DNA from 4 places in the Kocuria turfanensis genome. Region 3 is predicted to be linked to each of the others. Evidence: riboswitches for the same ligand, from Rfam matches in the RefSeq annotation. Region 3 holds a riboswitch; each other region holds the start of a gene.
The links. Region 3 has a riboswitch for thiamine pyrophosphate ahead of thiM (hydroxyethylthiazole kinase). Riboswitches for the same ligand answer to the same signal wherever they lie in the genome.

Region 1 (7,732 bases), 760 kb from region 3:
CCGCCGAACTCCCGCAGCGCGCCCACCGGGCCGTGCCCCGAACCGGCGCCGCGGGCCCGGCGGGCCATCGCCAGCGTGGTCCACTCGGTGAGCATCACGCCCACCAGGCGCAGGGCCGCCAAGGAGGCCAGCACGAACCGCGCGGGCAGCCGCACCGTCTGGGCCAGTCCGTCGGCGAGGTCGGTGGGATCGGTGCTGAGCACGACGAGCAGGCCCGACAGCGCCAGCGCGAGCCCGCGCAGGGCGATCGCCGCGCCCGCGGCGACCGAACCGGCCGAGATCTCGGTGATCCCCAGGTCGAGCAGCACGGGCCCGGAGTCCTCGGCGAGCAGGGCCGTGCCCCATCCGCTCACGAGTGCTGCCAGGAGCAGGGGCCAGGCCCGCAGCAGCTGCGCCGGCGGGCGCCGCCCGGCCAGCGTCAGCAGCAGCACCTCGCCCAGGAGCACGATCCCCGACGTCACGGGATCCGCGCTGAGCAGCAGCGTCACGGTCAGGGCCAGGGCGCCGGCCAGCTTCGCCACGGGATGGGCGCGGCCCAGCAGGGAGCACCGGGCCGCCGGACCGATCGCGGGCGCGCTCACCGCACCTGCTCCGTGGCCGGGAGGATCCCCGGCGCGGGCGTGCCCGGCTCCATCGCCGGGCCTCGTGCGGGAGCACCGGATTCCGCCACCGCATCCCTTGCGGGAACACCCGGATCCACCACCGCGCCCCCTGCGGAAACACCCGGCACCCCCACCGCGCCCCCTGCGGAAACACCCGGCTCCAGCAACGTGTCCGGCGCGGAGGTGCCCAGCTCCAGCACCTCGGCCCCGAGCGCCCGCACGAAGTCCTCGTCGTGGGTGACCGCGAGCACGGCCGTGCCGGCGTCCACGACCTCCAGGAGCAGGTCCACGAGCTCGGCCCAGGTCAGGGCGTCCTGGCCGAAGGTGGGCTCGTCGAGCACCAGGACGTCCGGGTCGGTGGCCAGCACCGTGGCCACCGACAGCCGCCGCTTCTCGCCGCCGGAGAGGGTGAACGGGTTCGCGTCCGCCAGGTGGGTCAGCCGCAGCCGGTCGAGCAGCTCCTCCGTGCGGCGGTCCCGTTCGGCCGCCGGGGTGCCCGCCAGCCGGGGTCCGAGCTCGAGCTCGGCCCGCACGGTGGCGCACAGGAACTGGTGCTCGGGCTCCTGGAAGACCGTCCCGACGCGGGCCACCAGGTCCGGCCCGGCCCACTCCAGCGGGTCCGGTCCGGCACCGCGGGCCAGGGGCGAGTGCGCGGTCACGGTCCCGCGCACGGGCGCGAGCAGGCCCGCCAGCGTGAGCGCGAGGGTCGACTTCCCGGCGCCGTTGGCGCCCGTCACCGCGAGCGCCCGGCCCCGGAGCAGGTCCAGTGCGACGCCGGTCGCCGCGACCGGGAGGTCCCGGCCCGCCGCGGCATCGCTCAGCGGACGGCCGCGCCGCCGCGCCCGGCGCCGGGCGCGCAGCTGCCGTGCGGAGGGCTGGGTGCGCGAGACGGCCAGCGCCGACGCGCTGAGCAGCGGCTCCGCCTCCTCCCGGGGACGCGCGGGCGCGCGGGTGGGCGGGACCCGGCCGGGCACCCAGACCCCGTCGCGGCTCAGCTCGTCGGCGGCCTCCCCCAGGACCTGTGCCGGGGACCCGTCGTGCGTGATCCCCCCGTCGCGGCCGAGCACGACGACACGGTCCACGACGTCGGCCCACACCGCCACACGGTGCTCCACGACCACGAGTGTGGCCCCGCTGCGGTCCAGGCACCGTGCCACCGCGTCCCGGACCTGCCGCACCCCGGCGGGGTCCAGGTTCGCGGTGGGCTCGTCGAGCAGGAGCAGCCCCGGGCTCATCGCCACGGCACCGGCGAGCGCCAGGCGCTGCTTCTGCCCGCCGGACAGGGCGGCGGTGGGGTGGTCGAGCGGCAGGGGCAGCCCCACGTCGTCGAGGGCGGCGCGGACCCGCGGCCAGATCTGCTCCCGGGGCACCGCGAGGTTCTCGAGGCCGAAGGCGGTGTCGTCCCCGATCCGGGACAGCACCACCTGGGACTCGGGGTCCTGCTGCACGAGCCCGGCGCGTCCCCGTGCCCGGTCCGGGTCCGTGCCGTCGAGCAGCAGCTCCCCGTGGAGGGAGAGCCCGTCGTCGTCGTGCAGGACTCCCGCGAGGGCGTGCAGGAACGTCGACTTGCCCGCCCCGCTCGGCCCCAGCAGCAGCACCCGCTCCCCCGGCTCGACCACGAGGTCGATGCCCTGCAGGGCGGGGGCGTCCCGGCCGGGGTGGTGCCAGCCGAAGCCGCGGGCCTCGACGCGGGCCCCCGCGGCGGTGGGCGTACCGGGAGGGCGCACCGCCGCGGCGGTCATCGTCGTGCGGCCCGGCCCGAGGCCAGGCCCTGCAGCACGCCGGTGGCTGCGAGCGCCTTCACCACGGCCCACATCAGCAGGCCGGCGAGCACCGCGCCCGAGAGGGCCGCCAGGACCACGTAGACCACCTGGTGTCCGAGGGCCCACTCGTAGTTGTAGATGATGCTCTCGTTGACGCCCAGGAAGATGCCGCTGACCGCGCCCGCCGCGGCGGCCACCGCGGCGTTGTAGCGGCGGTAGCGCACCGCGGCGAAGACCAGCTCGGCCCCGATGCCCTGGATGAGGCCGGACAGGATCACGGTCCAGCCGAAGTGCGTGCCCAGGAAGCCCTCGATGACCGCGGCGAGCAGCTCGCAGAACAGCGCGGCGCCCGGCTTGCGGATGATCAGACCGCCGAGCACGCCGGCCACGAGCCAGCCGCCGGCGATCAGCCCCACGGCGGGCGGATAGGCCACCGCGGCGGCGCCGACCACGGGGTAGAGCAGGTTCGACCACGCCCAGAAGACGACCGCGCACACGGCGGCGAGGACGGCGGCCACGACGATGTCGACGACCCGCCAGGACGAGGCCCCGGACGCACGGTTGCGGCCGGCGGGACGGTGCGTGGTGGTGTTCATGGTGCGTTCCTCCTGGGCTCAGCGAGCCATCGGTGCCAGGAGGGGAAGGGTCCGCGCGGACACGGCCGGAGCTCACGTCCGCGAGCCACCCCTGAGGTGCTCGACTCCCTTCGCCGGTGCTAACCGGAGCAGGTTCGAGGGTCTGCGGTGATCCGCACTCTCAGCGCTGTGCCGCCGTTGCCGGCGGGGTGCGCTCCCCTGTCGTTTCAGTGGCACCGAGTCTACCCCTCCCCTGGCCGCACTGCCGCACGCGCTGTCACCGGGACCGTCCCCCGCGCTGCCGCCAGGACCGTCACCGGGACCGTCGCCCGCACTTCCGCCAGGACCGTCACCGGGACCGTCCCCCGCGCTGCCGCCAGGACCGTCACCGGGACCGTCGCCCGCACTTCCGCCAGGACCGTCACCGGGACCGTCGCCCGCACTTCCGCCAGGACCGTCACCGGGACCGTCGCCCGCACTTCCGCCCGGGCTGCCGACCGCACGTCAGCCCTTCCGTCCATGCCGCGGCGCGTCCACCGGACGACGAAGGGGCCCGTCCGTCCGGGCACCGATGCGGTGTCCGGACGGACGGGCCCCCTCGCGAGGTGGCCGCCGGGGATCAGACCTCGGCCTGGCTGGAGGCCTTGGGGTTGTTCCGGGGCTTGTTCTCCATCTTCGCCACCTGGCGGGAGATCGCGACCTTGATCACCGTGCCGACGAGGCCGGTCACGAGCGACCATATGATGATGCCGGTCCACGCCTCGTCCGGGTCCGGGTTCTTGGCGGGGGGCGGGTCCCCCGTGATGCGCGTCCACGCGGCACCGAGCACCTTGTGCGAGAGCGCCACGCCGCCCAGCGAGAGGCCGGTGCCGGCGAGTTCGAGGATCTTCGTGTTCATGGACTGCTGCTCCTTGTCGTCGGGGCGGCGCGGATGCGCCCGTCGATCGTGCCCAGCCTAACGCGTCCTCCCGGATCCGTCAGTCTGCTGTCCGTCGGCGCGCTGCCCGTCCGCGTTCGGCGGCTCGGTGAGGATCGAGTCGCTGAGGGCCGCGTCGCTGAGGGCCGGCTCGGCGGGAGCAGGCTCGGCCGCGGCCGGTTCGCCGCCGCCCCGCTCGCCGGCACGGTTGAGCACCTCCTGCAGGTCGTCCTGCGTGAGGGTGGCCCGGTTGAGGTGCTTGGTGCGGTAGGTGGAACGTCCGACCATGTGCGCCGAGACGGGCACGGTGAGCAGCTGGAAGACCCAGCCGAGAATGATCAGCGGGATCATGACCGGGTCCCGGTTCTCCAGGGCGACGGCGGTGAGCATGAGCAGCAGCCCGAACACCTGCGGCTTGGTCCCCGCATGCATGCGGGTCAGCAGGTCCGGGAAGCGGACCAGCCCGATCGCGGCGGCCAGGGACATCAGCGCTCCGAGGACCAGGCACACGGCCGCGGCGGCGTCCAGGACGGTGTCCAGCACGGGGCTCACTTCCCGTGCTCGGCGGTCTGGGTGGCGAAGCGCGCCACCGTCACGGCGCCGATGAACCCCACCAGGGAGACGATCACCATGAGGATGAGGTTGTTGAGATGGCCGTGGTAGGCCATCTCCACGGCGAGCGACGCCGCCACGATGGCCAGCAGGACGTCGGTGGCCACCACCCGGTCCAGCAGCGACGGTCCCTTGGCCAGCCGGTACAGGGTGCCCGCGGCGGCCGCGCTGAGCAGCACGGCGGCGACGGCCACGGCGATCTCCATCACGGGCGGTCCTCCTCGGTGGTCTGGGGGGTCTCGGTGGCCTGGGGGGTCTCGGCGGTCCCGGTGGGGACGTCTCCTCGCCGGCCGCCGACGATCTGCTGCCCGGCCGTGACCGGGGAGCTGATCGCCGCGCTGTCCCGCTGCTCGGCCTCCGCCCCGCCTCCGCCGCGCCGTTCGGCCCGCAGAGCGGCGAGCTCCTCCCGTGTGCCCATGATGCGGATCCACGCGGCCTCGACCTGCCGCGCCGACCGCCGGAAGGACTCGGCCTCCTCGGGGGTGCGGACGTTGAGCGCGTGGAAGTAGAGGGTGGACCGGGCGCGGTCCACCTCCACGAGGATGGAGCCGGGGATCAGGGCCATGGTGTGGCCGGTGGCGGTGAGCAGCAGGTCCGAGCGCGTGCGCAGCTCCACGCCCACGACCGCGCTGCGGGCCCGCGGACCCACGAGGATCGCCACGAGCATGACGTCCACGCTGGCCTTGGCGACCTGCCACACGAAGGTCACGGCGAAGAGGGCGGACTGCAGCAGGTTGAACCGGCCCGAGAGCTGCACCGGGGGCAGGTAGAGCACCCAGGTCACGAGCAGCGCCAGCACCGCGCCGAACAGCAGGTTGCCGAGGCCGAAGTCGCCCCACAGGGCGCCCCACACGAGCACCAGCCACACCAGCAGCGGCAGCTCGACGAGCAGGGAGTTCTTGGGACGCGAGCTCACGGGGCCTCCTCCACCACGGGGCGGGGAACCGATCCGGGGTCCAGGACGGCCGCGACGTAGTGCTCGGGGCGGACGAGGTTCTCCGCCGCGTTGTCGGCGAGCTGGAAGATCGGTCCGGCGAAGACGGTGAGGGCGACGCCCACCACGACGAGCGCGGAGGCGCCGCCGAGCATGGAGGGCGACATCAGCCGCACGTCGCCCTTGCCGGCGAACTGCCCCTCCTGGTCGTCGACGGATCCGGAGGTCAGGAGGAAGCGCGAGCCCGCCGGGACCGGGGCCAGCAGGATCGGGTCCGGGTACTCCGCGTCCTCCGGGGTGCGCAGGAACACGCGGTTCCACACGCGGATCATGGCCAGCAGGGTCAGCAGGGACACCGCCACGGAGCCCGCCACCAGCACGTACGCGAGCGGGTCGCCCTGGTTCACGCCGGCCTGCAGCAGCCCCGTCTTGCCGAGGAAGCCGGAGAACGGCGGGATGCCGCCCAGGTTCAGCGCGGGCACCAGGTAGAGCAGCGCCAGCAGCGGGGAGATCTTGGCCATGCCCGCGAGCCGGTCCACGTTGGTCGACCCGCCGCGGCGCTCGATCAGCCCGGCCACCAGGAACAGGCTGGTCTGGATCACGATGTGGTGGGCCACGTAGTAGACCGTGGCGGACAGCGCCTCCTGGCTGCCCACGGCCACCCCGAAGATCATGTAGCCGATGTGGCTGATGAGGGTGAAGGACAGCATGCGCTTGATGTCGATCTGGGCGAGCGCGCCCAGGATGCCCACCACCATGGTGAGCAGCGCCACCCACATCAGCAGGGTGTCGAGCCGCTCCCCGGGGAACAGCACGGTCTCCGTGCGGATGATCGAGTAGACGCCCACCTTCGTCAGCAGCCCGGCGAACACGGCGGTGACGGGGGCGGAGGCCGTCGGGTAGGAGTCCGGGAGCCAGAAGGACAGCGGGAACACCGCCGCCTTGATGCCGAAGGCGATGAGCAGCATGACGTGCAGCTGCATCTGGGTGCCCACCGGCAGGTCGGCGAGCTTCACGGAGAGGTCGGCCATGTTGATGGTGCCCGTGGCCGCGTAGACCATGGCGATGGTGATCAGGAAGAGCACCGAGGAGATCACGGAGACCACCACGTAGGTGACGCCCGTGCGGATCCGCTGGACCGTCCCGCCCATCGTCATGAGGACGTAGGACGCGGTGAGCAGGATCTCGAAGCCCACGTACAGGTTGAACAGGTCACCCGCGAGGAAGGCGTTGGAGACCCCGGCCACGAGGATGAGGAAGGAGGGGTGGAAGATCGAGATCGGGCCCTCCCTGTCGCCGTCGGCCACGCCCTGCCCGCTGGCGTAGACCAGCACCGCGAGCGAGACCACCGTGGAGACCACGAGCATCAGCGACGAGAGCTGATCGACGACCATGACGATGCCCCAGGGCGCCGCCCAGCCGCCCAGGTGAACGGCCTGGGGACCGACGTCCCAGGTGCTCACCAGCACCGCGGCCTCGACCACGAGGGTGAGCACCAGGGAACCGATCGCCACGGCCCGCTGCAGCGCGTTGCGCCGCAGCAGCACGAGGCTCAGGGCCGCGCCCAGGAAGGGGATGATGACGGCCAGCGGAGCCAGCTGCGCGAGGTGGACGGTCATCGGGCCCCCTCCCGCCGGGGCCCGGGGAGACCGGGCGTCTCGAGGTCCTCACCGAGGTCCTCGCCGAGGCCCTCGCCGGGGCCCTCGCCGCGGGGCGACTCCTCGAACTCGGTCGTCTCGGCGGGCACCTCGGCGTCGTCCTCCACGTCGTAGGAGGACTGCCGGGCCACGCGCCGGTCCTCCACGTCGTCCTGGATCTCGTCGCGGCGGCCGAGCACCCAGGAGCGGTAGATCATCCCGAGCAGGAACGCGGTGACGGCCAGCGAGATGACGATGGCGGTGAGGATCAGCGCCTGGGGCAGCGGATCGCTGTAGTCCTCCGCGGCGATCGAGCCGTCGTAGAGCGGGGCGAAGCCGGGGACGCCGCCCGCGTGCAGGATCAGCAGGTTCGTGCCGTTGGTGAGCAGCATCAACCCGAGCAGCACCCGGGTGAGCGAGCGCTCGAGCAGGAGGTACACCCCCACGGCGTAGAGCACGCCCATCACGACCAGCAGGGTCAGGTTCACGCTCATCGGTGCTCGCTCCCTTCGTCGGGCCCCGCCCCGGCGGTCGTGACCGGGGTGGGTGAGGTCGCCGACGTCGCCACGGACGACCCCGCGGTGACCCGGCGCTGCCGGGTGACCCGGATGCGGGTGCCGCGTCCGGGCGTCCTCCGGCGCCGGCGCACGGCGTCCTCCTCGATCCGCTCGTCGATCCGCCCGCCCAGCGAGC
Region 2 (7,732 bases), 1.3 Mb from region 3:
GGGCGCACCGCGCCGGCGGCCATGCCAGGCCCCGGCGGACGGCAGGACAGATCCGACCACGGAACGGAGCTCCGCATGACCACCATCCCCCGCACCGACCTCGACGTCTTCCCGCTCAACCTCGGCGGCAACACCTTCGGCTGGACCTCCGACCGGAGCACCTCCTTCGTGGTGCTCGACGCCTTCACGGAGGCCGGCGGCAACTTCGTCGACACGGCGGACGTCTACTCCGTGTGGGGCGAGGGGCACACCGGCGGGGAGTCCGAGACCGTCCTTGGGGAGTGGCTGGCCGCCCGCGGCGTCCGCGACGACGTCGTGGTGGCCACCAAGGTGGGCTCCCTGCCCCGGCGTCCCGGACTGGGGCGGGAGAACGTGGTGCAGGCCCTCGAGGAGTCCCTGCGCCGGCTCGGCACCGACCGGATCGACCTCTACTACGCCCACCGCGACGACGAGTCGGTGCCCGTCGCCGAGCAGGCGGCCACCTTCGACGAGCTCGTCCGCTCCGGGAAGGTCCGGGCGGTGGGACTGTCCAACTACAGCCCGCAGCGGCTGCGGGAGTGGTTCGAGACCGCCGAGCGGGAGCACCTCACCGTGCCGGTCGCGATCCAGCCGGAGTACAACCTGGTAGGCCGCCGGTCCTACGAGCAGGATCTCGCCCCGCTGGTCCGGGAGTTCGGGGTGGCGGTCTTCCCCTACTTCGGCCTCGCCTCGGGGTTCCTCACCGGCAAGTACCGCACGGCCGCCGACCTCGAGGGGCGGGCCCGCGGCGGCGCCGCGGGGGCGTACCTGAACGCGCAGGGCCTCGCCGTCGTCGAGGCGCTGGTGGACGTGGCCGAGGCGCGCGGGACCGAGCCGACGACGGTGGCGCTCGCCTGGCTGCTGGCCCAGGGCGTGACCGCCCCGATCGCCTCGGCCTCCCGGCCCGACCAGGTGCCGGCCCTCATTGCCGCCCCCGGCCTGGCGCTCACCGCCGAGGAGGTCGAGGTCCTCGACCGGGCCTCGCAACCGTTCGCCTGATCCCACCCGACCCTTCGGGCCTGCGGGCCGGTTCCGCACGGCCGGCCCGCGGGCTCCGGCCCACCGCGGGAAGCACCGCTGACGACGGGCCGCAGAAGAAGGAACACTGGGGAAGGGCTGCTGGGGAAGCACCGCAGAAAAAGGACCGCAGAGGATGGACCGCATGACCACCGCCACGCTCACGTTCACCCCGCCCTGCGGGCCCGTCCACGCCCGGGCCCACGGCGCCGTGGTCCGGGCCGGCGGCATTCCCTACGCCACCGCCGACCGCTTCGCCGCTCCCGTCCCCGCCCCGGACCGGGACGAGCCGTTCCCGGCCACGGGACCGGCCCCGGCCTGTCCCCAGGTCCGCTCGCCCTTCCTCGCCTCGGTGCTGGGGGACGCGCTCGGCGACCTGCCGCAGGACGAGGCCTGCCAGCGGCTCTCGGTCACCCTGCCCCGCGACGCGCGGGCCGGTGAGGGCCTGCCGGTGCTGGTGTGGATCCACGGCGGCTCCTACACCACCGGCGCCGGGGACGCCCCGATCATGGACCCGACGCCGCTGGTGGCCGAGCAGCGCGTGGTGGTCGTGACGGTCACCTACCGGCTCGGCCTGTTCGGCTACCTGGGCTCCGGGCACGCCCGCCCGGCCAACCTCGGGCTGCTCGACCAGCTCGAGGCGCTGCGCTGGGTGCGGCGCAACATCGCCGCCTTCGGCGGTGACCCGGACAACGTGACCGCCTTCGGCCAGTCCGCCGGCGGTGACGCCGTGGCCCACCTCATGGCCGTCCCGGGGGCGGAGACGCTCTTCCGCCGCGCCGTCATCCAGAGCCCGCCGCTGGGCATCGCCCGCGGCCGGGAGCGGATGAACGCCGCCATGGCGGCCGCGGCGGAGGTCGTGACGGCCGGGATGCCCGCCGCCGACGTGGTCGCCGCCCAGGCGGAGGTGGAGCGGCACGCGGCGCCCTTCGGGCTGCTGGGGGCGATGCCCTTCGGCACCCAGTACGGCCACCACCCGCTGCCCGCCGAGAAGGAGATCGACGCGGCCTGGGACCGGGTGGCCCCGCACATCGACGTCCTCATCGGCCACACCACCGAGGAGGCGCGGCTCTACCTGCCCACGGTGCCGGCCCTGCAGCGGTGGACCCGCGTGCCGCTGCTGGGGCCGGTGCTGCGCCGGGCCGTGGTCGGCTGGGCGACCCGGTCCGTCTACTCCCGGGCGATCCGCCGCTTCGCCCGCCGGCACGTGCGCGCCGGCGGGACGGCCCACCGCTACGTGATCTCCTGGGCAGCCCCTGGCAATCCGTACGGGGCGGCCCACACGGTCGACCTGCCCCTGCTCTTCGGCGACGAGCCGACCTGGGCGGGCACCGGGCTGGTCGCCGGTGCCGCGTGGGAGGACATCGACGCCGCCGCCCGGCAGGTGCGCCGGCTGTGGGCCGACTTCGCCCGCGGGGAGCCCCTCGGCGACGCCGGCCGCATCCCCGGCGTCCTGCGCCACCGGCGCGTCCGGGTCCCCCTCCTGGCGCGGTCTACGCGGCGACGCCCACCTGGATGAGGGTGTTCCAGGGGTCCTCGAAGCGCAGCACGGCGCCGTCGTGCCGGGTGGGGACCCGGTGGTCGGTCAGCCGGGCCTGCAGGGCGGCGACGTCCTCGGCCGTGGGCAGGTCGATGTTGACCTGCCCCAGGCCCAGGGAGGCCGCCCGCGGGCCGGCCCCGGCGCTGTGCCAGGTGTTGAGCCCGATGTGGTGGTGGTACCCGCCGGCGGCGATGAACAGGGCCGAGCCGATGTCGCTCATCACCTCGAAGCCCAGGACGTCCACGTAGAACCGCCGGCCCTGCGGGATGTCGCCGACCTGCAGGTGGACGTGGCCGAGGGTGGCCGGCGGCGCCGCCGGCCGCGCCCCGGCCGGCTCGCGCAGGTGCTCGCCCAGGAACGCGGTGGGATCCAGCGGGTTGGACGCCAGCGTGAGCAGCCCGTTGGCCTCCCGCCGCCAGGTGTGGCGGGGGCGGTCGGTGTAGAGCTCCACGCCGTTGCCCTCGGGGTCGTCGAAGTAGAACGCCTGGCTGTAGAGGTGGTCGGCGCTGCCGGTGAAGGATCGCGGCGCCACGGCGGCGACCGAGGCCAGGGCGGCCGCCAGGGCCGGCTCGTCCTCGAACAGCACCGCGGTGTGGAACAGCCCCGCCTGACCGCGGCGGGCCGGCGGCAGCTCCGGGACCTGCCGCAGGCGCAGCACGGTCCGGCCGTCACGGCCCAGCACGGCCGTGTCCCCGGAATGGGCGAGGACCTCGAGGGTCACGGCGTCCGTGTAGTAGGCGAGCATCGTGTCCAGGTCGGCCACGAGCAGCTCCACGGCGCCCATCCGGGTTCCGGCGGACAGCAGGTCGTCGGCCGGTCGCGGCGTCAGGCTCCGGGGGTCGGGGTTCTGGGGAAAGATCGGCATCTCGGGCTTCTCCGTCGGCATCGGCACCACAAAGGTTGATATGTCCGCAAGGATACCCCAGAAAATGTTTCCGGTGCAAGTATCTTGGGGACCTTCGTCACCTCGGGGCCGGGCGCGACGCCGTCCCGGTCAGAGCACGAAGATCAGCGCCACGATCACCGCCACGATCGCCAGAAAGACCAGACCCCAGGCCTTGAGGTTGTCGGAGTCGTCCTCCGCGGGGTCGTGGGCCGGGGGCGGCGGCCATCCGCCGGCCGCCGGGCCGCGGCTGCCCGCCAGCGGGCCGCCCGCGCCCGGCCCGGGGAACGGCCCGCCCTGGGCCTGGCCCGGGAACGGCTCCCCGGGCGCACCGGGCCGGCCGACCTGCCCGGGCGGCGGCGGGGCGGGCGTGGACGGGCTGACGCCCCACTGCGGAGCCTGCGGAGCGTCCGCGATCGAGGGGTTCGACGACGGCGGCCCGGCCGGGCCGCCCTCCGGTGCCGGCGGCGCCGGGGCCGCCGGTGGTGGAGGAGCAGTCGGGGGAGAGGCGGGCGGCAGCGTCTCGCCGGAGAGCACGGGCCCGTCCTCGCGGTGGCCCTTCTCGGCCTCCGTCAGCAGGGTCACGAACCGCTCCAGCGACTCCGAGCCGTCGTACTCGCGGGCCAGGAAGCGCTCGGCGCGGCGGCGCACCACCCGGTAGACACGCCCGTCGTCGGGGATCGAGAGGTCCCGGGCAGCCTGCGCCACGGCCAGCGGGGGCTGCTCGGGCAGCGGGTTCGTGCCCCACTCCAGCAGCCCGGTGAGCAGCGGCCGCTCGAGGACCGAGGCCATCGCCGCCCGGGCGCCGGGCACGCGGGTGAGCTCCAGCAGCCCGCTCGGCGGGGCGGAGGGACAGCCCGGGACGTCACCGGGCAGCCGGGCCGCCCGCTCGAGCCAGAACGTGTCGCCGAAGAGGGTGGCCAGCAGCACGGCCGCCGCGAGCCGGTCCTCGCCGGGCGCGGCGTCCTCCGGGGCGCCCTCCTCCCAGTGGCTGCCCAGCGCTCGCCGGGCGGGCTCGCCGGCCAGCCGGACGCGCAGCTGCACGTCCTCCGGGCCGCGGGCGGTCTGCGCGGGATGCTCCACCGCGTGCCGCACCTGCGGGTCGAGCTCGGGGTCCATGGGCCACTCCTCCGTCGTCGTCCGTGGGCTCCATGCTCTCAGACGGGGCTGTGCGGCGGCGGGGAGCCGGTGGGGAGTTGCGGCCGGGCGCGCCCGGCGGACGTCCCCGCGCGGCGTGCCGGGCAGGAAGCGTGCCGGGCAGGTAGCGCGCCGGTCGGGGAGCGTGTCAGGCGGGGAGCAGACTGCGCAGCTGCCCGGCGGCCAGGCGCGGGTCCGGGGCCTCGGTGACCGCCCGGACCACCACGGCGCCGCGCGCCCCGGCGGCCAGCACCTCGGGGAGGCGCTGCTCGTCGATGCCGCCGATGGCGAACCACGGCACGGGCACCACCGCCGGGTCGGCGTCCAGCCGGGCCTCGGTCAGTGCGGCGACCTCGCGCACGAAGCCCAGGCCGGTGGCGGGCCGGCCCGGCTTGGTGGGGGTCTCCCACACGGGACCGGTGCAGAAGTAGTCCACGTCCGGGTCGGCCAGCGCGGCCCGGGCCTGGCCGAGGTCGTGGGTGGAGCGGCCGATCAGCACGTCGGGGCCGAGCAGCTGCCGGGCCTGGGCGGGGGTGAGGTCGTGCTGGCCGGCGTGGAAGACGTCGGCGCCCACGAGCGCGGCGAGGTCGGCGCGGTCGTTGACGGCGACCAGGACGCCGTACTCGGCGGCGACCCGGCCCAGCAGGCGCAGCGCGGCGATCTCCTCGTCGGTGTCGATGCTCCTGTCCCGCAGCTGGACGATGTCCGTCCCGCCGGCGCAGACGGCGTGCAGGAACTCCTCGAGGTCGCCCTGCGCGCGGCGGGCGTCGGTGCACACGTACAGCCGGGCGGCGAGGAGCCGGTCCGTGCGTGTCATGCGCAGCTCGGAGGCGGCGGGAGCGGGGGTGTCCTGGGTATGCTGGGTCACACGCTGAATGATAGGTCAGCGGTTCTGCGGGAGCCCCTCGGGGGCTGAGAGGGCGTCCGGCGCCGACCGCCACACCTGATGCGGGTCATGCCGCCGTAGGAAAGGACGATGCCGGTGACATCCGTGCCCTCCGTTCCGATGTCCGCCGCCCAGCACGTGCGGGCCGACGTCGCCGTGGTCGGGGCCGGGGTGGTCGGCCTGGCCACGGCCTGGGAGCTGCGCCGCCGCGGCCGCTCGGTGGCCGTGGTGGACCCCGAGCCCGGCGCCGGGGCCAGCCGGGCGGCGGCCGGGATGCTCGCCCCGGTGAGCGAGGTCCAGTACCAGCAGGAGCCGCTCTATCCCCTCATGCTCGCCTCGGCCGGCGCCTACCCGGCGTTCGTGGCCGCCGTGGAGGAGGCCGCCGGCGGCTCGGTGGGCTACCGCGCCACCGAGACGCTCGTGTGCGGCGTCGACGCCGCCGACCGGCAGGCCCTGGCGGACCTGCGCGAGCTCCAGCTGCGCCACGGCCTGGCCGTGGAGCCGCTCCCGCTGCGCACGGCCCGGGCCCTGGAGCCGGCCCTGAGCCCGCGGCTGTCCGCCGTGCACCGCATTCCCGACGACCACCAGGTGGACCCCCGCCGGCTCGTGGCCGGACTGCTCGCCGCCCTCGTCGCCCCCGAGCTCCCCACTCCGTCCGGGTCCTCCGCAACGGACGGCCCCGACGGCGGGCCCGCCCGCCTGGTGCACGACCGCGCCACGGGCCTGCGCCACGGCCCCGACGGCGCGGTGACGGGCCTGCGCCTGGCCGACGGCGGGATGGTCTCGGCGGCGGAGACGGTCCTCGCCCCCGGCACGGGTCTCACCGACCTGGAGGGCCTGCCCGGGTCCTGGCGGCCGCCGCTGCGCCCGGTGCACGGGGACATCCTCCGCACCCGTCCGCCCGCCGGGGCGCCCGCCCTGCTCGAGCGCACCGTCCGCGGCCTGGTCCACGGGGTGCCCGTCTACCTGGTGCCCCGCGACGACGGGACGGTGGTGATCGGGGCGACCTCCCGCGAGGACGACCTCGACGGGATCAGCGCCGGAGGCGTGCTCCGGCTGCTGCGCGACGCCCAGGCCGTGGTCCCCGGCGTCGCCGACCTCGAGCTGGTCGAGGCCATGGCCCGTGCCCGGCCCGGGACCCCGGACGACATCCCGTACCTGGGCCGCGTCCGCGGCCCGGAGGGAGATCCGGTGCCCGGTCTCCTGGTCTCCACGGGCTACTTCCGCCACGGCGTCCTGCTCGCCCCGCTGGCCGCCCGCCTCGCCGCGGAGCTGGTGCTCGGCGCGGATCCGGGCGCCGACGCCGAGCACCTGGCCACCACCGACCCGCACCGCTTCGACCGCCCGGTCGAGGCGCCCGCCGCGGACCCCGCGACCGGTTTCCGCACCCCGAACAGGAGCACCCGATGACCGCCATCACCCTCAACGGCCGCCCGCACGTCGTCGGCGGGGACACCACCGTGGTGGACCTCGTGGCCGAGACCGTCGGGCGGCCCCTGGGCCCCGACGGCGCCCCGCTGGACGGCCGCCGGCTGGGCGTGGCCGTGGCGGTGGACGCCGCCGTGGTCCCGCGCAGCCGCTGGGGCCGCACCCCCGTGGCCGAGGGACAGTCCGTCGAGATCATCACCGCCGTCCAGGGAGGCTGACATGACCCACCCCGCACCCCGCGCCGCATCCCTGGTGGACCCGCTCGTGCTGGACGGCACCGAGCTGTCCTCCCGGCTGATCATGGGCACCGGCGGGCTCAGCTCGCTGCACACCCTGGAGCAGGCCCTGCTCGCCTCCGGCACCGAGCTGACCACCGTGGCGCTGCGCCGCTACGCCCCCGGCCGCGGCGACTCGCTGTTCGCGATGCTCGAGCGCAACGGCATCCGGATCCTGCCCAACACCGCCGGCTGCTACACCGCCCGGGACGCCCTGCTCACCGCCGAGCTCGGCCGCGAGGCCCTGGAGACCGACTGGGTCAAGCTCGAGGTCATCGCCGACGAGGACACCCTGCTGCCCGACGTGGTGGAGCTGCTCGACGCCACCGAGCAGCTCGTGGCCCGCGGCTTCCGGGTCTTCGCCTACACCTCCGACGACCCCGCCGTGGCCCGCCGCCTGGAGGACCTCGGCGCGGCCGCCGTGATGCCCCTGGGCGCGCCGATCGGCACCGGGCTGGGGATCCTCAACCCGCACAACATCGAGCTCATCACCTCCCGGGCCTCGGTGCCCGTGGTCCTCGACGCCGGGATCGGGACCGCCTCCGAGG
Region 3 (7,732 bases):
GTCGAACGGCGGATGCTCGTGCGGCAGAAGGACAACCGGATCCAGATCGGCGTCCTCGAGGACGGCGTGCTGGCCGAGCACTTCGTCTCCCACACGCAGCAGGACTCGCTGATCGGCAACGTCTACGTGGGCAAGGTGCAGAACGTGCTGCCCTCCATGGAGGCGGCGTTCATCGACATCGGCCGGGGCCGCAACGCGGTGCTCTACGCCGGCGAGGTCAACTGGGACGCCTCCCGCCTCGAGGGCGGGCCGCGCCGGATCGAGGTCGCCCTGAAGTCCGGGGACTCGGTGCTCGTGCAGGTCACCAAGGACCCGGTGGGGCACAAGGGCGCCCGGCTCACGAGCCAGATCTCCCTGCCCGGCCGCTACCTGGTCTACGTCCCGGGCGGCTCGATGACCGGGATCTCCCGGAAGCTGCCCGACGTCGAGCGCGCCCGGCTGAAGAAGATCCTCAAGGACCGCCTGCCGGACGGGGCGGGCGTCATCGTGCGCACCGCCGCGGAGGGCGCCTCCGAGCAGGAGCTCACCCACGACATCAACCGGCTGCGGGCCCAGTGGGAGCAGATCCAGGAACGGGCGAGCTCCACCAAGACCCTGGCCCCGGAGATGCTGTACGCGGAGCCGGACCTGACCATCAAGACCGTCCGCGACGTCTTCAACGAGGACTTCACCACCATGGTGGTCCAGGGCGACGAGGCGTGGGACAACATCGAGGCGTACGTGACCTACGTCGCGCCGGACCTGCTCGACCGGCTCCAGAAGTGGGACGAGGACGAGGACCTGTTCGTGAACCAGCGTGTGGAGGAACAGATCGAGAAGGCTCTCGACCGCAAGGTCTTCCTGCCCTCGGGCGGCTCGCTCGTGATCGACCGGACCGAGGCCATGACGGTCGTCGACGTCAACACCGGCAAGTTCACCGGCTCCGGGGGCAACCTCGAGGAGACCGTCACCAAGAACAACCTGGAGGCCGCCGAGGAGATCGTGCGGCAGCTGCGGCTGCGGGACATCGGCGGCATCATCGTCATCGACTTCATCGACATGGTGCTCGAGTCCAACCGCGACCTCGTGCTGCGCCGCCTGGTGGAGTGCCTGGGACGGGACCGCACCAAGCACCAGGTGGCCGAGGTGACCTCCCTCGGGCTGGTGCAGATGACCCGCAAGCGGATGGGCACCGGCCTGCTCGAGGTGTTCTCCGAGCCCTGTGAGCACTGCGCCGGCCGCGGCGTCGTCGTGCACGACCACCCGCTGGAGGGCCGCACCGGCGGCGTCCCGGGCGAGATCCGCGACCAGCGGCCCAACCGCACCGACCGCAAGCGCAGCCGCCGCGGCCAGGGCGAGCAGCAGCCCGCCCGCCCGGAGGCCCGGACCGCCGAGCCGGATCCCGCGGAGAAGGCGAAGGCCGAGGCCGCGCGCACGGCGTTCGCGACCATCGCGGCCGCGACCCACCACGAGACCCCGGAGGAGCCGGAGACGCCCCGCGCCGAGGAGCCGGCCGCCCCGGCGGAGTCCCGCCCCGAGGGCTCGGGGCGCTCGCGGAAGAAGCGCCGCGGCAAGCGCAGCCGCAACCGCGGCCAGGGCGCGGAGACCGCCGCCGAGCAGCCGGAGACGGAGGAGACCCGACCCCCGGCCGAGCCCGCGCCCGCCGTCGAGGAGCCCGCAGCCGAGCAGGGCTCGCGCCTGACGATCAAGGGCGAGGTCATCGAGCTCCCGCAGGGCCACGCGCCCGTCGCCGAGGAGCCCGCCGAGGCGCCCCGACTGAGCCTGGACTCGCTGGCGGAGGCCTTCGACCAGCGGGCACCGGAGCAGCGGACCGCCGCGCCGGCGGACGACGCCGGTGCTCCCGCGGCCGAGCCCGAGGACGAGAGGGCCGAGCCGGCGCGGACCCCCGCCCGGGAGCGGCAGGCCACGAGCCAGGCCCCGGCCGTGCCCCCGACCGGGCCCTCCACCGGGACACCGGCTGGGACGACGGCCGAGGCGCCCGCGGAGCCGGCGCGTCCGCGCCGGCGCTCCCGCCGTGCCTCGGCCCCGGCCGCCCGACCGGGGGAGGCCCAGGTGACCGCCGGTCAGGCGGCCGCCGCCGAGGGCGGGCGGCACGAGGCGACGACCGCCGCGGAGCTTCCGCAGCGCGCTCCCGCCGGCCACGGGCCGACCGTCGTGGGCGTCGGTGTCAAGGCCGAGGACCTCACCAGCGGCCGGCCCGCCGGCCAGGGCTGAGCGCCAGCCCGCCGACGCACCCCGAAGGACCCCGACCCGCCGGTCGGGGTCCTTCGCCGTCGCGGGACCGGTACTCCTGGTCACGGCAGGGCCCGGACTCGTGCCGCCCTCCTGCCGGGTTCCCGGGCCGTCACATGGCCCGATCCTCTGTCCGGCCCTGCAGGAGCGGGAGTAGCGTGGTCGCACCACACGCGGGCGGCCCGACCGGGCGGACCCCCGGCCCGCAGCGCCGAGGGGATGGCCATGAGCAGCAAGCAGATCGTACTCACCGCCGGCACCGACCTCTTCGGACACCGGGATCCCTCGGCCCTCGACCGGTACTGGGCCCCGGACTTCCGGCAGCACTCCGCCCTCGGGGCCGACGGCCGGGAGGGGCTCCGCGCCGTCCTCCAGCAGCTCCCCGAGGACTTCCGGATCGACAACCTGCGCATGCTCGAGGACGGGGACATGGTCGCCGTCCACTGCGTGTACCACGGCCTCGCCCCGGAGCCCCTGGTGGCAGTGGACGTCTTCCGTGTGGCCGGCGACCGCCTCGCCGAGCACTGGGACGCCTACGCGCCGCTGCCCGGCGGCGCCGCCGGCGCCCACCGGATCGACGGCCCCCGGCAGGTCACGGACCACGAGCACACCGCGGCGAACAAGGCGCTGATCACCGAGTGGGTGCACGAACGGCTCCTGGGCGCCGACCGGGAGGCCCTCGCGGAGCTGGCCCGCGACCCGCGCTACGTCGAGCACGGCGCCGGCCCGGGCGCCCGGCTCGCCCGGCACGCCCTCCACCGGGTGCTCGGCGAGGGCGACTTCGTCCTCACCGTCACCGAGGGCGTGCTCGAGCCCGACGGCGAGGCCCCGGAGCACGGTGACCGGCGCCCGGCAGGCTGCTACGACCTGTGGCGGGTCGTCGACGGACGGATCCTCGAGCACTGGGAGGTCGTCCAGCCCGTCCCGGAGCGGATGCCGCACGGCAACGGATTCTTCTGACCGGGCGGCCGCCTCGTGCGGCGGTCCACGGCCGGATCCGGCCCCGCCGCGCCCGGCACCGGCCGGCGGCTAGACTGGCGGAACACCTGACACGGGGTGCCGCGCGAGCGGCTGAGATCACACCCGTCGAACCTGATCTAGCCAGTACTAGCGAAGGGATGTCGCTGATGCGCGATGCCGTACCCCCGCCCGCCCGCACCGCAGGAGCCGAGGGGGCGCCACCGGACCACGCGCTCGCCGAGGACGCCGCCACGGCCCTCGAGGAGCTGCGCACCGCAGCGCCGCTGGTGCAGTGCATCACCAACACCGTGGTCGCCAACGTCACCGCCAACGTCCTGCTGGCGGTGGGCGCCTCCCCGGCCATGACCGACATCCAGGGCGAGGGCGGAGTCTTCGCGGAGCTCGCCGACGGGCTGCTCGTCAACACCGGCACACCCACCGCCGAGCAGCGCGGGGCCGCCTACGAGGCCGTCGGCGCCCGGCAGCGGGCCGGCCGCGCATGGGTGCTGGACCCCGTGGCCGTGGGCGCCCTGCCCGTGCGCACCGCACTGGCCCGAGACCTGCTGCGGCACCGGCCGGCGATCGTGCGCGGCAACGCCTCGGAGATCATCGGCCTCGCCGGCGGCGCCGGAGGGCGGGGCACGGACGCCACCCACGGCGTCGACGCCGCCCGGGACGCCGCCGCCGTGCTGGCCGCGCAGGCCGGCTCGGCCGTGGCCGTCTCCGGTCCGGTCGACCTCGTGCGCGCCCCCGACGGGGGCGTGGTGCGCGTGCCGCACGGCACGCCGCTGCTGACGCGGATCACCGGCGGGGGCTGCGCCCTGGGCGCCCTGATGGCCGCCTTCACCGCCGTGCGCGCCGACCCCGCCGCGGCGGCGACGGCCGCCACGACGGTGTACACCCTGGCGGCCGAGGACGCCGCCGCCGACTGCGCCGGCCCCGGGTCCTTCGCCGTGGCCCTGCTGGACCGGCTGCACGCCATCACGCCGGAGCAGCTCGCCGCCCGGGCGGAGCTCGTGCGCGAGGAGGGTGCCCGGTGAGCGCCCGTCTCGATCCCGCCGCCCTAACCCTGCACCTCGTGACCGACACGGCGCTCAGCGCCCCGCGCAGCGTGCCCGACGTCGTGGCGGCCGCCGTGGCCGGGGGAGCCACCATGGTCCAGGTCCGGGAGAAGCACGCCCCGGCCCGGGACCTGGTGGCCCTGCTCGTGGCCGTCGCGGAGCGCGTGGGCCGGGACGTCCCCGTGCTCGTCGACGACCGCGCCGACGCCTACCTGGCCGCCCGGGCGGCCGGCGCGCCCGTGGCCGGGGTGCACGTCGGCCAGAGCGACCTGCCCGTGGAGCTGGCCCGGCGGATCTGCGGGCCGGACGCGGTGCTGGGCCTGAGCGCCGCCACGGCGCCGGAGCTCGACGCGGCCGCCGCCCTGCCCCCGGGCACCGTCGACTACCTGGGGGTCGGCGCCGTGCGCGCCACCCGCACCAAGCCCGACCACCCCGAGCCGCTGGGCGTCGAGGGGTTCGCCCGTGCCGCGGCCCGCACCGCCCTGCCGTGCCTGGCGATCGGCGGGGTGCGGGTCGAGGACGCCGCGGCCCTGCGTGCCGCCGGGGCGGCGGGGCTGGCCGTGGTCTCCGGCATCTGCGCCGACCCCGACCCCGCGGCCGCGGCCGCCCGCTACGTGCGCGCTTTCGGCCGCGTCCCCGAGGAGGTGGCCCGATGAGTCCCCGGGTGCCCCGCGTCCTGGCCGTGGCCGGCACCGACCCCACCGGCGGGGCGGGACAGCACGCGGACCTGAAGTCGATCGCGGCGATGGGCGGCTACGGGATGAGCGCCGTGACGGCCGTCGTGGTGCAGAACACCCTCGGGGTGCGCGGCGTGCACGTCCCGCCGGTGGAGTTCCTCGCCGCCCAGCTGGACGCCGTCGCCGAGGACGTCGAGATCGACGCGGTGAAGATCGGCATGCTCGGCTCCGTGCCGGTGATCGAGACGGTGACCCGCTGGCTCGAGGACCACCGGCCGCCGGTGGTGGTGCTGGACCCCGTCATGGTCGCGACCTCGGGCGGGCGCCTGCTCGAGCGGGAGGCCGAGGACGCGCTGCGCGCGATGCTCCGCCACGCCGACCTCGTCACCCCGAACCTGCCGGAGCTGGCGGTCCTCGCCCAGGAGGAGATCGCCTCCTCCTGGGCGGAGGCCCTGGCGCAGGGCCACCGGGTGGCCCGGGCCCACGACACCCTGGTGCTCGTCAAGGGCGGGCACCTCACCGGGGACCGCACCCCCGACGCCCTCGTGGGCCCGGACGCGCCGGAGCCCCTCGTCGCGTTCGACGGCGCCCGGGTGCCCACCGAGAACTCCCACGGCACCGGCTGCTCGCTCTCCTCGGCGCTGGCCACCCTGCAGGCCCGGCACGGGGACTGGGCGCACAGCCTCGGAATCGCCCGCGAGTGGCTGCGCGGGGCGCTCGAGCGCTCCGGGGACCTGGCGGTCGGCCACGGCAGCGGCCCCGTGCACCACTTCCACCACGTCCAGGACGCGCTCGAGAGCTGGGGTGCGGCACCGGCCCGGTTCAGCGACGAGCTCTGGGCGGCCTCCGCCGGGGTGCGCCGGGAGATCGAGGAGCTCGACTTCGTCCGCGGCCTGGGCGACGGCCGGCTCGAGCCGGAGCGGTTCCTGGCCTACCTCGACCAGGACCTGCAGTACCTCGACGGCTACAGCCGGGCGCTGACCCTGCTCGCCGCCCGGGCCCCGGACGAGCGGCAGCGGCTGTTCTTCGCGACCGGCGCGGTCTCCTGCACCGAGACGGAGAGCGAGCTGCACCGGGCCCGCCTGCAGCACGCCGCGACGGGGGCCGCCGGGGCCGGGCCCGGGGAGGTGACCCGGCGCTACACCTCCTTCCTGCTCGCGGCCACCGCCGCGGAGCCCTACCCGGTGGGCCTCGCCGCGGTGCTGCCGTGCTTCTGGGTCTACGCCGATGTCGGCCGGCACCTGGGGGAGCTCGCGGCCGCCGCCGGGACCGGCGAGCACCCCTACGCGGACTGGCTCGCCACCTACGCCGACGAGGGGTTCCAGGCCGCGACCCGCACGGCCCGGGAGCTGCTCGACGAGGCCGCCCGGGGCGCGTCCCCAGCCGTGCGGGAGCGGATGCGGGAGGTGTTCCTGGAGGCCTGCGCCCTGGAGCGGGACTTCTTCGACGCGCCGGTCGCGGCGGTTCGGTTGGCGGGCATTGACGGGATCGAGTAGTCTTGATCTTCGGTGCCATGCCGGTGCGCGCGTGTTCCAACTCGACACCCCACCTGGCGGCACATGCGGGTGCAGTTCCTGAATTGCGGCGAACCTGCGCTGACCACGGCCTGGTCCCACGGGCCGGTCACCGTCAGCTCGTCTCAACGTCGTTGGTCCTGACAGGGGTGCGCTCGACCCACACTGTTTACACATGACGTCGAGAGAAGTGAGTTCCCAAGTGGTGTACGCGATTGTCCGCGCTGGCGGCCGCCAGGAAAAGGTTTCCGTCGGAGACCTCGTTACCCTTGACCGCGTCGCCGGCGGAGCAGGCAGCACCATCGAGCTTCCTGCTCTTCTGCTGGTCGACGGGGACAAGATCACCTCGGATGCCCAGACCCTGGCCAACGTGAAGGTCACGGCAGAGATCGTCGGCGACCTGCGCGGTCCCAAGATCTCCATCCAGAAGTTCAAGAACAAGACCGGCTACAAGAAGCGCCAGGGCTTCCGGGCCGAGCTGACCACCGTCAAGGTGACCGGTATCGACGCCTGATCGGCGCGATTCCCCCTCCACATACCGGACGCCAGTCCCAACACGAAGGTAGGCACACCTCATGGCACACAAGAAGGGCGCGAGCTCCACTCGCAACGGTCGGGATTCCAACGCGCAGTACCTCGGCGTGAAGCGCTTCGGCGGCCAGACCGTCAACGCCGGCGAGATCCTCGTCCGCCAGCGCGGCACGCACTTCCACCCCGGCCTGAACGTCGGCCGCGGTGGCGACGACACCCTGTTCGCCCTGGCCGCCGGGCAGGTCGAGTTCGGCACCCGTCGGGGCCGCAAGGTCGTCAACATCCAGGCTGCCGCCGAGTAGTCGACCGGGCCGGTCCGCCGGCCCCCGGTGCGGGCTCCGTCCCGCACCACCCATGTCTGATCTGTGGAGGGTGGGTGCGTCCAGCGCCCGCCCTCTACAGTTTTAACGTGGCCCGTGCGCGGGCCCGCCCGTTCATGACCCAGAGGAGCTCTCCGTGGCCAGTTTCGTCGACCGCGTCGTCCTGCACGTCTCCGGCGGTTCCGGGGGGCACGGCTGCGTGTCCATCCGCCGCGAGAAGTTCAAGCCGCTCGGCGGGCCGGACGGAGGCAACGGGGGCGACGGCGGCAACGTGATCCTGCGCGTGGACGGCCAGACCACCACGCTGCTCAACTACCACCACGCGCCCCACCGGTCCGCGCCCAACGGCGGGCCCGGCAAGGGCGACCTCCGGCACGGCCACCAGGGCGAGGACCTGGTGCTCTCCGTGCCCGACGGCACCGTGGTCAAGGACGGCG
Region 4 (7,732 bases), 1.1 Mb from region 3:
GACGGGGCCCCGTCCCGCCGCGAGGAGTCGACCGCCATGACCCAGTACCCGTACGGCCCGCACAGCGCCCCCGGCCCCGGCGGCCCGTGGGCGGCCGGCCCCGTCCCGCCGAGGACCCCGGATCTCCGGTTGCTGCTGCAGCTCACGGTGGCGTCCTTCGCGATCGGCGTGCTGGGCAGCGTCATCGGCTACCTGACGTCCTCGGAGCAGGTGGCCGCCGCCTCGGGAGGCATGTTCCTGGGCACGGGCTTCGTGCTCGCGAGCGCCGTGGTGGGCCTCGCCGTCAACGCGGGCCTGTACGCCCTGGTCTTCTTCCCGCTGCGCGAGCAGCGGCAGTGGGCCTGGATCCTCGGCATCGTCTTCGCGGCCATGGCCGTGCTCAGCACCGTGGCCAGTCTCGTGCTGTCCTTCGCCGTGCCCGTCGTGCCGACCGGGACGCACCCGCTGCAGCTGCTGCCCGCCGCGCTCAAGCTCGCGGTGGACGCGGCGTGGCTCGTCGTGGCCGTGCGCCCGGGGGTGCGCGCCGCCCTGCGCTAGGGCATGTCTCCCGGTAGTGCCGTGAGCCGGACAGCGATGGTGCGCAGCACGGCCCCGCCGCGGTAGGTCGGCGCGACTCTGTCGCAGCGTGTCGCGAGCCCGCGCCATGGCCTGAAGGCGGTGCAGGATCGTGCCACGACGTTGCGGCCCTGGTCGTCCTCCGGGTCGGAGGAGGGCGGCCGACCGCCCTGGGATCACGGCGCTTCCGGTGGCCCTGCCGGCCGGCGGGCCCGGAAATCACGGCGGTGACGCCCCCGGCCCGCAGGTGAGGGCGGACGGCGCGGAAGGAGCAGGCCTGGTCACCGCGCAGGTGCTGCGGGCCGGGTCCGGGGACGGCCCGGCCCGTGACGGGCCACCCGCAGGCCGGCCAGGAGATGGGGCACCATCGGGGCGTCGCCGGTGAGGTTCGCGGCGTGCTGACGGGCCCGGTCGACGGTGGAGTCCACCGACACCGCCCCGTCGATCAGTTCCATCTTCGGCGCATCGGTGAGCAGCGCGGCCCGGACCCGGTCCCGAGTTCCGTCGGCGTTGCAGCGGCCGCGCCGCTCCCACCCGGCCGGCGGCCGTCATCAGCTCGTCCTGACGGAGCGCACCAGCCCGACCGACAGGTGGTGCAGGTGCTGCACAGCCGGGTCAACTATTGACGCGTGCACGAGTACCTCACCGCAGCAGATGGCCCGTGACGCCTGTGAGGTCCTGGGTCGCGCAGCGGTGGAATCGGGGTCGACTCCGCTTACGGCAGGTAGTCGGGGGCAGGCTCCAGGCCGAAGAACTCCTCCATGGTGTCGACCTCCGGGTCCGCGAGAGCCGCTTCCTGCATGTCCCGGACCAGGTCATGACCGACGTAGCGAATGTGCCAGGGCTCGTAGGCGTAGCCGGTGACGGCTTGATTGTCCTCACCGTCCGGGTAGCGGATGATGAACCCGTACTCCCCGGCGTGCTCGGCGACCCACGCCCCGACCGGGGTGTCCTCGAAGCAGTCCTGCAGCGCGCACACCCCGGAGGCGTTGCCCACGTCCATGGCCAGCCCGGTCTGGTGCTCGCTGTGCCCCGGGCGAGCCGCGATGGTGTCAGCGGTTTCCTGGCCGTACTGCTGCACGTAGCTGTCGTAGAGACTGGCCTGCGTGTCGTAGGAGCGATACCCGCTCACGGCCACGATGTTCACCCCGTCGGCCTTGGCGGCGCGGACCATCTTCTTGTACGCCTCCGCCGCATCGGACCGCATCCGTTCGGCCTGAATACGACTGAGCGGCTTCGGTACGTAGGTCTGCGGGTCCAGCGGGCGGTGCTTGTTCACCACCACCGTCAGGCTGGAGGCCGAGTCGATGTCGTAGGTCGTCCCTGTCGCGACCGCCGCCGATGGCGCCATCAGCCCCGTCGCCAGGCTCAGTGCTGCCGCCCCACCGAGAAGTCCACCGAAGTTCCTCATCATGTCTACGCCCCCACGTGTCCAGGAAAGATCCGCCTCAGCGTAACTGCACGACCCCCGTGATATGTGCTGTGTGACACTGTGACGAGCCCCGGGAGCACTCACACGAGGGGCGGGTGGCGGTGATCATGACCGCGCCTTCCGGAGTGCATGTTCCACCAGGTCGCCGTGCCGGGTCACGGAGAACTCCTCCAGGTCCAGGCCCGCACCCACCCGGAACCGCACGCCTTCCGGCGGACAGGCATGGACACGCAGGGCCCCGATGCTGCGCAACGGGTAGGTCCCGTGATCGCGTGTGGAGCACTTCAGCTCCCGACGGACCAACAGCAGCCGTGAGGTCGTGACGAGGACAAGGGTCCGCTGGCCTCGCCACCATCCCGGCGCCACCACGTGCACGGTCTCGGCCGGATCCAGCAACGCCTCGGCCCGTCGCAGGTGCTCACGCATCGAGACCCGCTGGATCACGCCCCAGTGCCGGCAGGCAGCGATGAGGTCCTCGCGCACGATCAAGCCCTTTCACCCGGCGTCAAGCGGATCGGAGCACCGCATGAATCTCCGACTGCTGCCCCAGCCAGGCCTCCCCGGAAACGATCGGTGGACCGTTCCCGAGAAGAGTTCTCCCCCACTATGGAGAGGAGTCGTAACAGATGTAAAGGCACCTCCGGTGGGTCACCTTGCGTCCTGCCGCGTGCCCGGTCGAAAAACCGTCTCCCCGCCCAGCCACTACCGGTCACCGTCGTGGTGACCCGGGAGTCGTCGACGCCTGATGGCCCCTGCTGAGCCGCAACCACCAGGTGGTCGGTGCGAAACCCCGCCAGCACCAGGTGCATGACCGCAACCATTTCCGGCGTGGTCCCGCGGAGGGGTGTGCCCGATCTCCACTGCGGCTCGGCGATGTCGCCGCTGCGGGCGGGGCGCCTGGGCCGTACGGGGTCGGAAGGCGAACTTCGCCCTGTCGTCTCCGGTGGCGGCCACCGTTCCCGGACCGTGGAGCGCCTCGCGGGACCTCGGACTGCTCCGGTAGGCAGGTCATCGGCGTTGCCGCGATCGACTGCGCTGTGCCGATGGGAATGGGGGGCTGTTCGTTCTCGGCAGAGCGTGTACGGTCGGAGCAGTGACACGGGGTGCCGGTTCCATCCGGCTGAGATGACACCCGTCGAACCTGATCCAGTTCGTACTGGCGAAGGGATGTCCTCTCAGGCCGGGCCGTTGCCGGGCCTGCATCTTTTCGCCCTGATCCTCAGGGAACCTCATGCAGATCGCAGAGCAGATCGTCCTCGTGACCGGCGGGGCCCGCGGCCTGGGCCGCCGCATCGTGGAGGCCTTCGCCGCCGAGGGCGCGCGGGTGGTCATCAACTACCGATCCAGCTCCACCGCCGCCCAAGAGCTCGTGAGCCGCTTCGGTCCGCAACGGGCTGTGGCCTTGCCTGCTGACGTCACCGATCCCGGGCAGGTGTCGGCCATGCTCGAGCGCACCCGGGAGCACTTCGGCGCCCCGGTCACCACTGTGGTGAACAACGCGCTGGCGGACTTCTCCTTCAACGGGGACGCCCGCTCGGGTGCGGCGGAGATCGGCTGGGACGAGTTCACCAGCCAGTTCTCCGGCAGCGTCCGGGGGGCGCTGAACACGATGCAGGCGTGCCTGCCGGGAATGCAGGAGCAGGGGTTCGGGCGGATCGTGAACATCGGCACCAACCTGTTCCAGAATCCCGTCGTCCCGTATCACGACTACACCGCGGCCAAGGCGGCCCTGCTCTCCTTGACCCGGACCCTGGCCAAGGACCTGGGTCAACACAACGTCACGGTGAACATGGTCTCCGGCGGGCTGCTGCGCACCACCGACGCCAGCGCGGCCACCCCTGAGGAGGTCTTCGACCTCATCGCCTCCTCCACCCCGCTGGGCCGTGTGACCACCCCGGAGGAGTTCGCCGACACCGTCCTGTTCTTCGCCTCGCCCTGGGCGCGGTCGGTCACCGGGCAGAACCTGGTGGTCGACGGCGGACTGGTCATGGGGTGAATCGGGCACTCATGAGCACGCACCGGCAGCTGCACCTCAACGCCTTCCTCCTCGGCGCCGGCCACCACAGCGCGGCCTGGCGGCGCCCCGACTCCCCCGCCGAGCAGCTGGGGGACATCTCCTACTGGGAGCGGCTGGCCCGCACGGCCGAGCGCGGTTTCTTCGATGCCGTGTTCTTCGCCGACGGCCACAGCACCGGCGACGTCGCCTCCGGGCCCCGGTGGTTCCTCGAGCCGCTGACCGCCCTGTCCGCCATGGCCCGGGCCACGGAGCGGATCGGATTGGTCTGCACCATCTCGACCACCTTCTTCACCCCGTTCCACGCCGCCCGGATGCTCGCCTCCCTCGACCACATCAGCGGCGGGCGGGCGGGGTGGAACGTGGTGACCTCCATGTTCGACGCCGAGGCCCGCAACCACGGGCTGGAGGCCATGCCGGCCCGACAGCAGCGCTACGCCCGGGCCGAGGAATTCGTGCAGGTCACCCAGCAGCTGTGGGACTCCTGGGCCGACGACGCCGTACTCGTCGACCGGGCAGGGCTCTACGCCGACCCCGCCCGGGTCCGTCCGGTGCACCACCACGGCGAGCACTTCCAGGTGGACGGACCACTGACCGTGCCGCGCCCGCCGCAGGGCAGACCCGTGCTCTTCCAAGCCGGGGCCTCCGGCCCCGGACGGGATCTGGCCGCCCGGTACGCGGAGGCGATCTACGCGGTGGCCTACGACCTGACCGCCGGCCGCGACTACTACGCCGACGTCAAGGCCCGTATCACCGCGGCCGGGCGGAACCCGGAGGCGGTGGCGGTGATGCCCGGGCTCGTGACCTACGTCGGCTCCACCGAGCAGGAGGCCCGGGCCCAGCGGGCCGCGGTCGACGCGCTGCTGCCCACCGCCCAGTCGCTGGCCCAGCTGAGCACGTTCATCCAGCAGGACTGCAGCGGATGGGAACTCGACGCCCCGGTCCCACCGCTGCCTCCGCTCGAGCGGTTCGGCGGCCCTCAGGGCCGCTACGCCACGATCCTGCGGATCATCGACGTGGAACGGCCCACCGTCCGACAGCTGCTGGGCCGCCTGGCCGCCGGTGGCGGGCACTGCACCATGGTCGGCACCCCCGAGAGCATCGCGGACCGGATCGAGCACTGGTTCCGCTCCGGAGCGGCCGACGGGTTCAACCTCATGCCCCCGACCCTGCCGGACGCCCTCGACGACTTCGTCGACCACGTCGTGCCGGAACTGCAGCGCCGCGGCCTCTTCCGCACCGACTACACCGCCCATTCACTCCGCGGGCACCTGGGGCTCCCCCGCCCCGCCCGCGGAGCACCGGCATAGGGCCTGTCCTCTCCATCGTGGGAGGGGTTCTTCGACGCCGGAGGCATGTCCCGTGCGGCTGTGCTGAGCGATGACCGATGGGCACGGATCCGGCCTCCCTGGCCGTTCTCCGACGGCAAGAGAGGCCGGCCGCTGCGCGACGACCGTCCCGTGGTGGAGGGCACCCGCTGCCCCTGCCGGTGCGGGACCGCCTGGCGTGACGTCCCCGAACAGTTCGGGCCCTGGCAGGCCGGGCGGACGCGGCGCGGCCGCTGCAGCGCCGACGGACCCGGGGACAGGGTCCGGGCCGCCTTCCTCCGACCCGGAGGACCACACCGGAGGACTGCACCGGAGACGTGCCCCAGCCCCCGCCGGACCCGGGGCCCTACGCTGGGGGAATGCCCCTCCCCCGCTTCCGTCCCACCGGCCACGGCTCCCCGGAGCCCGCCGCCGTCGTCGCCGGCGCGCACTACCGCATCACCGTGCTGACCGACGGGCTGCTCCGCCTGGAGTACAGCCCCGGCGGACGGTTCGAGGACCGGCCCTCGGCCTTCGCGGTGCACCGGCGGTTCCCGGTGCCGCCGTTCCGCGTCCGGCGCTCGGAGGCCGGCCTCGAGCTGTTCACCGACCGGATCCACCTGAGCTACGACGAGCGGGAGTTCAGCCCCTCGGGTCTGTCCGTGCAGGTGCGCGGCGGGGTGACCAACTACCACAGCGTGTGGCGCTACGGCACGCCGGTGCCCACGCTCGGCGGGACCGCCCGCACCCTCGACGAGGCCGACGGCCCCATCCCGCTCGAGCCGGGCATCAACTCCCGGGAGGGCTTCGGGGTGGTCGACGACTCGGCCTCGGTGCTGCTCACGGAGGACGGCTGGTACGCCCCGCGTCCCCGCGAGGAGGGCGCGGTGGACCTCTACTTCTTCGGCTACGGCCACGACCACCAGGAGGCCCTGCGCGCCTTCTACGCGCTGTCCGGGCCGCAGCCGGTGCTGCCCCGCTACGCGCTGGGCAACTGGTGGAGCCGCTACCACGCCTACGACGAGACCGAGTACCGGCAGCTGGTCCAGGACTTCGCGGACCGCCGCCTGCCCTTCTCCGTGCTCGTGGTGGACATGGACTGGCACCTCACCGACGAGCACGTGGAACGCCACCACGGCTCGGGCTGGACCGGCTACACCTGGAACCGGGAGCTCTTCCCGGACCCGCGGCGCTTCCTGGGATGGGCGCACGAGCGCGGCTACCGGGTCACCCTCAACCTGCACCCGGCCGACGGCGTGCGCTCCTTCGAGGAGCCCTATCCCGCGATGCTCCAGGCCTTGGGCCGGGACCCGGGGACGGAGGAGCCGGTGGCCTTCGACGTCACCGACCGGGAGTTCGTCTCCGCCTACTTCGAGGTCCTGCACCGGGGCCTGGAGGCGGACGGCGTGGACTTCTGGTGGATCGACTGGCAGTCCGGCGAGCACTCCCGCCTGCCCGGGGTCGACCCGCTGTGGGTGCTCAACCACTACCACTTCCTGGACTCCGCCTCGGGCGGCGAGCGGCCGCTGATCCTCTCCCGGTACGCGGGACCCGGCAGCCACCGCTACCCCGTGGGGTTCTCCGGCGACACCGTCATCTCCTGGGCCTCGCTGGCCTTCCAGCCGCGGTTCACCGCGACGGCGGCGAACATCGGCTTCGGCTGGTGGAGCCACGACATCGGCGGGCACATCTACGGCTCCCGCGACGACGAGCTGGCCACGCGCTGGCTGCAGTTCGGGGTGTTCTCCCCGATGCTGCGCCTGCACTCGGGCAACAACGACTTCATCGCCAAGGAGCCGTGGCGCTACCGCTCCCCCTACGCCGAGATCATGGAGCGCGGCCTGCGCCTGCGGCACCGCCTGATCCCCTACCTGCACACCGCCAACCGCGCCGCGGCCGTCGACGGCGTGCCCCTGGTCCGGCCCCTGTACTTCGAGCACCCGGAGGCGGAGCAGGCCTACCGCTACGACCACCAGTACCTGTTCGGCCCCGAGCTGATGGTCGCCCCCGTGACAGCGCCCGTGGACCCCGTGCTCACCCGCGCCGCGGTGCCCGTGTGGCTGCCGGAGGGGTCGTGGACGGACCTGTGCACCGGCACGGTCTACGACGGGGGGCGCGAGCTCATGCTGCACCGCGGCCTCGGCGAGCTGCCCGTCCTGGCGCGCGCCGGTGCCATCGTCCCGCTGGCCGGCGCGGACCCCGACGCTGCGCCGGGCCCGGGAAACCCCGCCGAGCTCGAGGTGCTGGTCGTGGCCGGCGCCTCCCACGGCTCCGTCCTGGACGAGGACGACGGCGCCGGCGACGGCCGGGACCCGGCCCGCTGGGCCCGCACCGAGCTGTCCCTCGACGTCGCGGCCGGGGAGTTCTCGCTCGGCCCGGCGCGGGGCCACCTCGGCTGCCTGCCGCCGGCGCGGAGCTGGACCG

Region 1: it holds a riboswitch for thiamine pyrophosphate, as region 3 does, so the genes downstream of both, AYX06_RS06960 (ECF transporter S component) here and thiM (hydroxyethylthiazole kinase) in region 3, are expected to answer to the same signal.
Region 2: it holds a riboswitch for thiamine pyrophosphate, as region 3 does, so the genes downstream of both, AYX06_RS09740 (FAD-dependent oxidoreductase) here and thiM (hydroxyethylthiazole kinase) in region 3, are expected to answer to the same signal.
Region 4: it holds a riboswitch for thiamine pyrophosphate, as region 3 does, so the genes downstream of both, AYX06_RS08625 (3-oxoacyl-ACP reductase) here and thiM (hydroxyethylthiazole kinase) in region 3, are expected to answer to the same signal.

What each region holds. Positions count from the first base shown of each region.
Region 1 covers NZ_CP014480.1:1,514,163-1,521,894, forward strand. Annotated here, with positions in the region: gene AYX06_RS06950 (energy-coupling factor transporter transmembrane component T family protein) at 1-581, opposite strand, end outside; gene AYX06_RS06955 (ABC transporter ATP-binding protein) at 578-2,344, opposite strand; gene AYX06_RS06960 (ECF transporter S component) at 2,341-2,961, opposite strand; TPP riboswitch at 3,050-3,171, opposite strand; gene AYX06_RS06970 (DUF4235 domain-containing protein) at 3,560-3,838, opposite strand; gene mnhG (monovalent cation/H(+) antiporter subunit G) at 3,896-4,399, opposite strand; gene AYX06_RS06980 (monovalent cation/H+ antiporter complex subunit F) at 4,405-4,677, opposite strand; gene AYX06_RS06985 (Na+/H+ antiporter subunit E) at 4,674-5,384, opposite strand; gene AYX06_RS06990 (Na+/H+ antiporter subunit D) at 5,381-7,021, opposite strand; gene AYX06_RS06995 (Na(+)/H(+) antiporter subunit C) at 7,018-7,533, opposite strand; gene AYX06_RS07000 (Na+/H+ antiporter subunit A) at 7,530-7,732, opposite strand, start outside.
Region 2 covers NZ_CP014480.1:2,101,286-2,109,017, reverse strand. Annotated here, with positions in the region: gene AYX06_RS09765 (aldo/keto reductase) at 76-1,017, shown strand; gene AYX06_RS09760 (carboxylesterase family protein) at 1,181-2,554, shown strand; gene AYX06_RS09755 (VOC family protein) at 2,529-3,440, opposite strand; gene AYX06_RS09750 (hypothetical protein) at 3,570-4,577, opposite strand; gene thiE (thiamine phosphate synthase) at 4,744-5,412, opposite strand; TPP riboswitch at 5,480-5,582, shown strand; gene AYX06_RS09740 (FAD-dependent oxidoreductase) at 5,572-6,891, shown strand; gene thiS (sulfur carrier protein ThiS) at 6,888-7,127, shown strand; gene AYX06_RS09730 (thiazole synthase) at 7,129-7,732, shown strand, end outside.
Region 3 covers NZ_CP014480.1:756,812-764,543, reverse strand. Annotated here, with positions in the region: gene AYX06_RS03485 (Rne/Rng family ribonuclease) at 1-2,214, shown strand, start outside; gene AYX06_RS03480 (nuclear transport factor 2 family protein) at 2,458-3,192, shown strand; TPP riboswitch at 3,275-3,368, shown strand; gene thiM (hydroxyethylthiazole kinase) at 3,360-4,232, shown strand; gene thiE (thiamine phosphate synthase) at 4,229-4,909, shown strand; gene AYX06_RS03465 (bifunctional hydroxymethylpyrimidine kinase/phosphomethylpyrimidine kinase) at 4,906-6,426, shown strand; gene rplU (50S ribosomal protein L21) at 6,647-6,958, shown strand; gene rpmA (50S ribosomal protein L27) at 7,020-7,277, shown strand; gene obgE (GTPase ObgE) at 7,432-7,732, shown strand, end outside.
Region 4 covers NZ_CP014480.1:1,860,533-1,868,264, forward strand. Annotated here, with positions in the region: gene AYX06_RS08610 (hypothetical protein) at 37-537, shown strand; gene AYX06_RS19740 (hypothetical protein) at 837-1,010, opposite strand; gene AYX06_RS08615 (M15 family metallopeptidase) at 1,271-1,906, opposite strand; gene AYX06_RS08620 (hypothetical protein) at 2,093-2,470, opposite strand; TPP riboswitch at 3,077-3,172, shown strand; gene AYX06_RS08625 (3-oxoacyl-ACP reductase) at 3,219-3,983, shown strand; gene AYX06_RS08630 (LLM class flavin-dependent oxidoreductase) at 3,995-5,311, shown strand; gene AYX06_RS20940 (transposase) at 5,357-5,779, shown strand; gene AYX06_RS08635 (glycoside hydrolase family 31 protein) at 5,689-7,732, shown strand, end outside.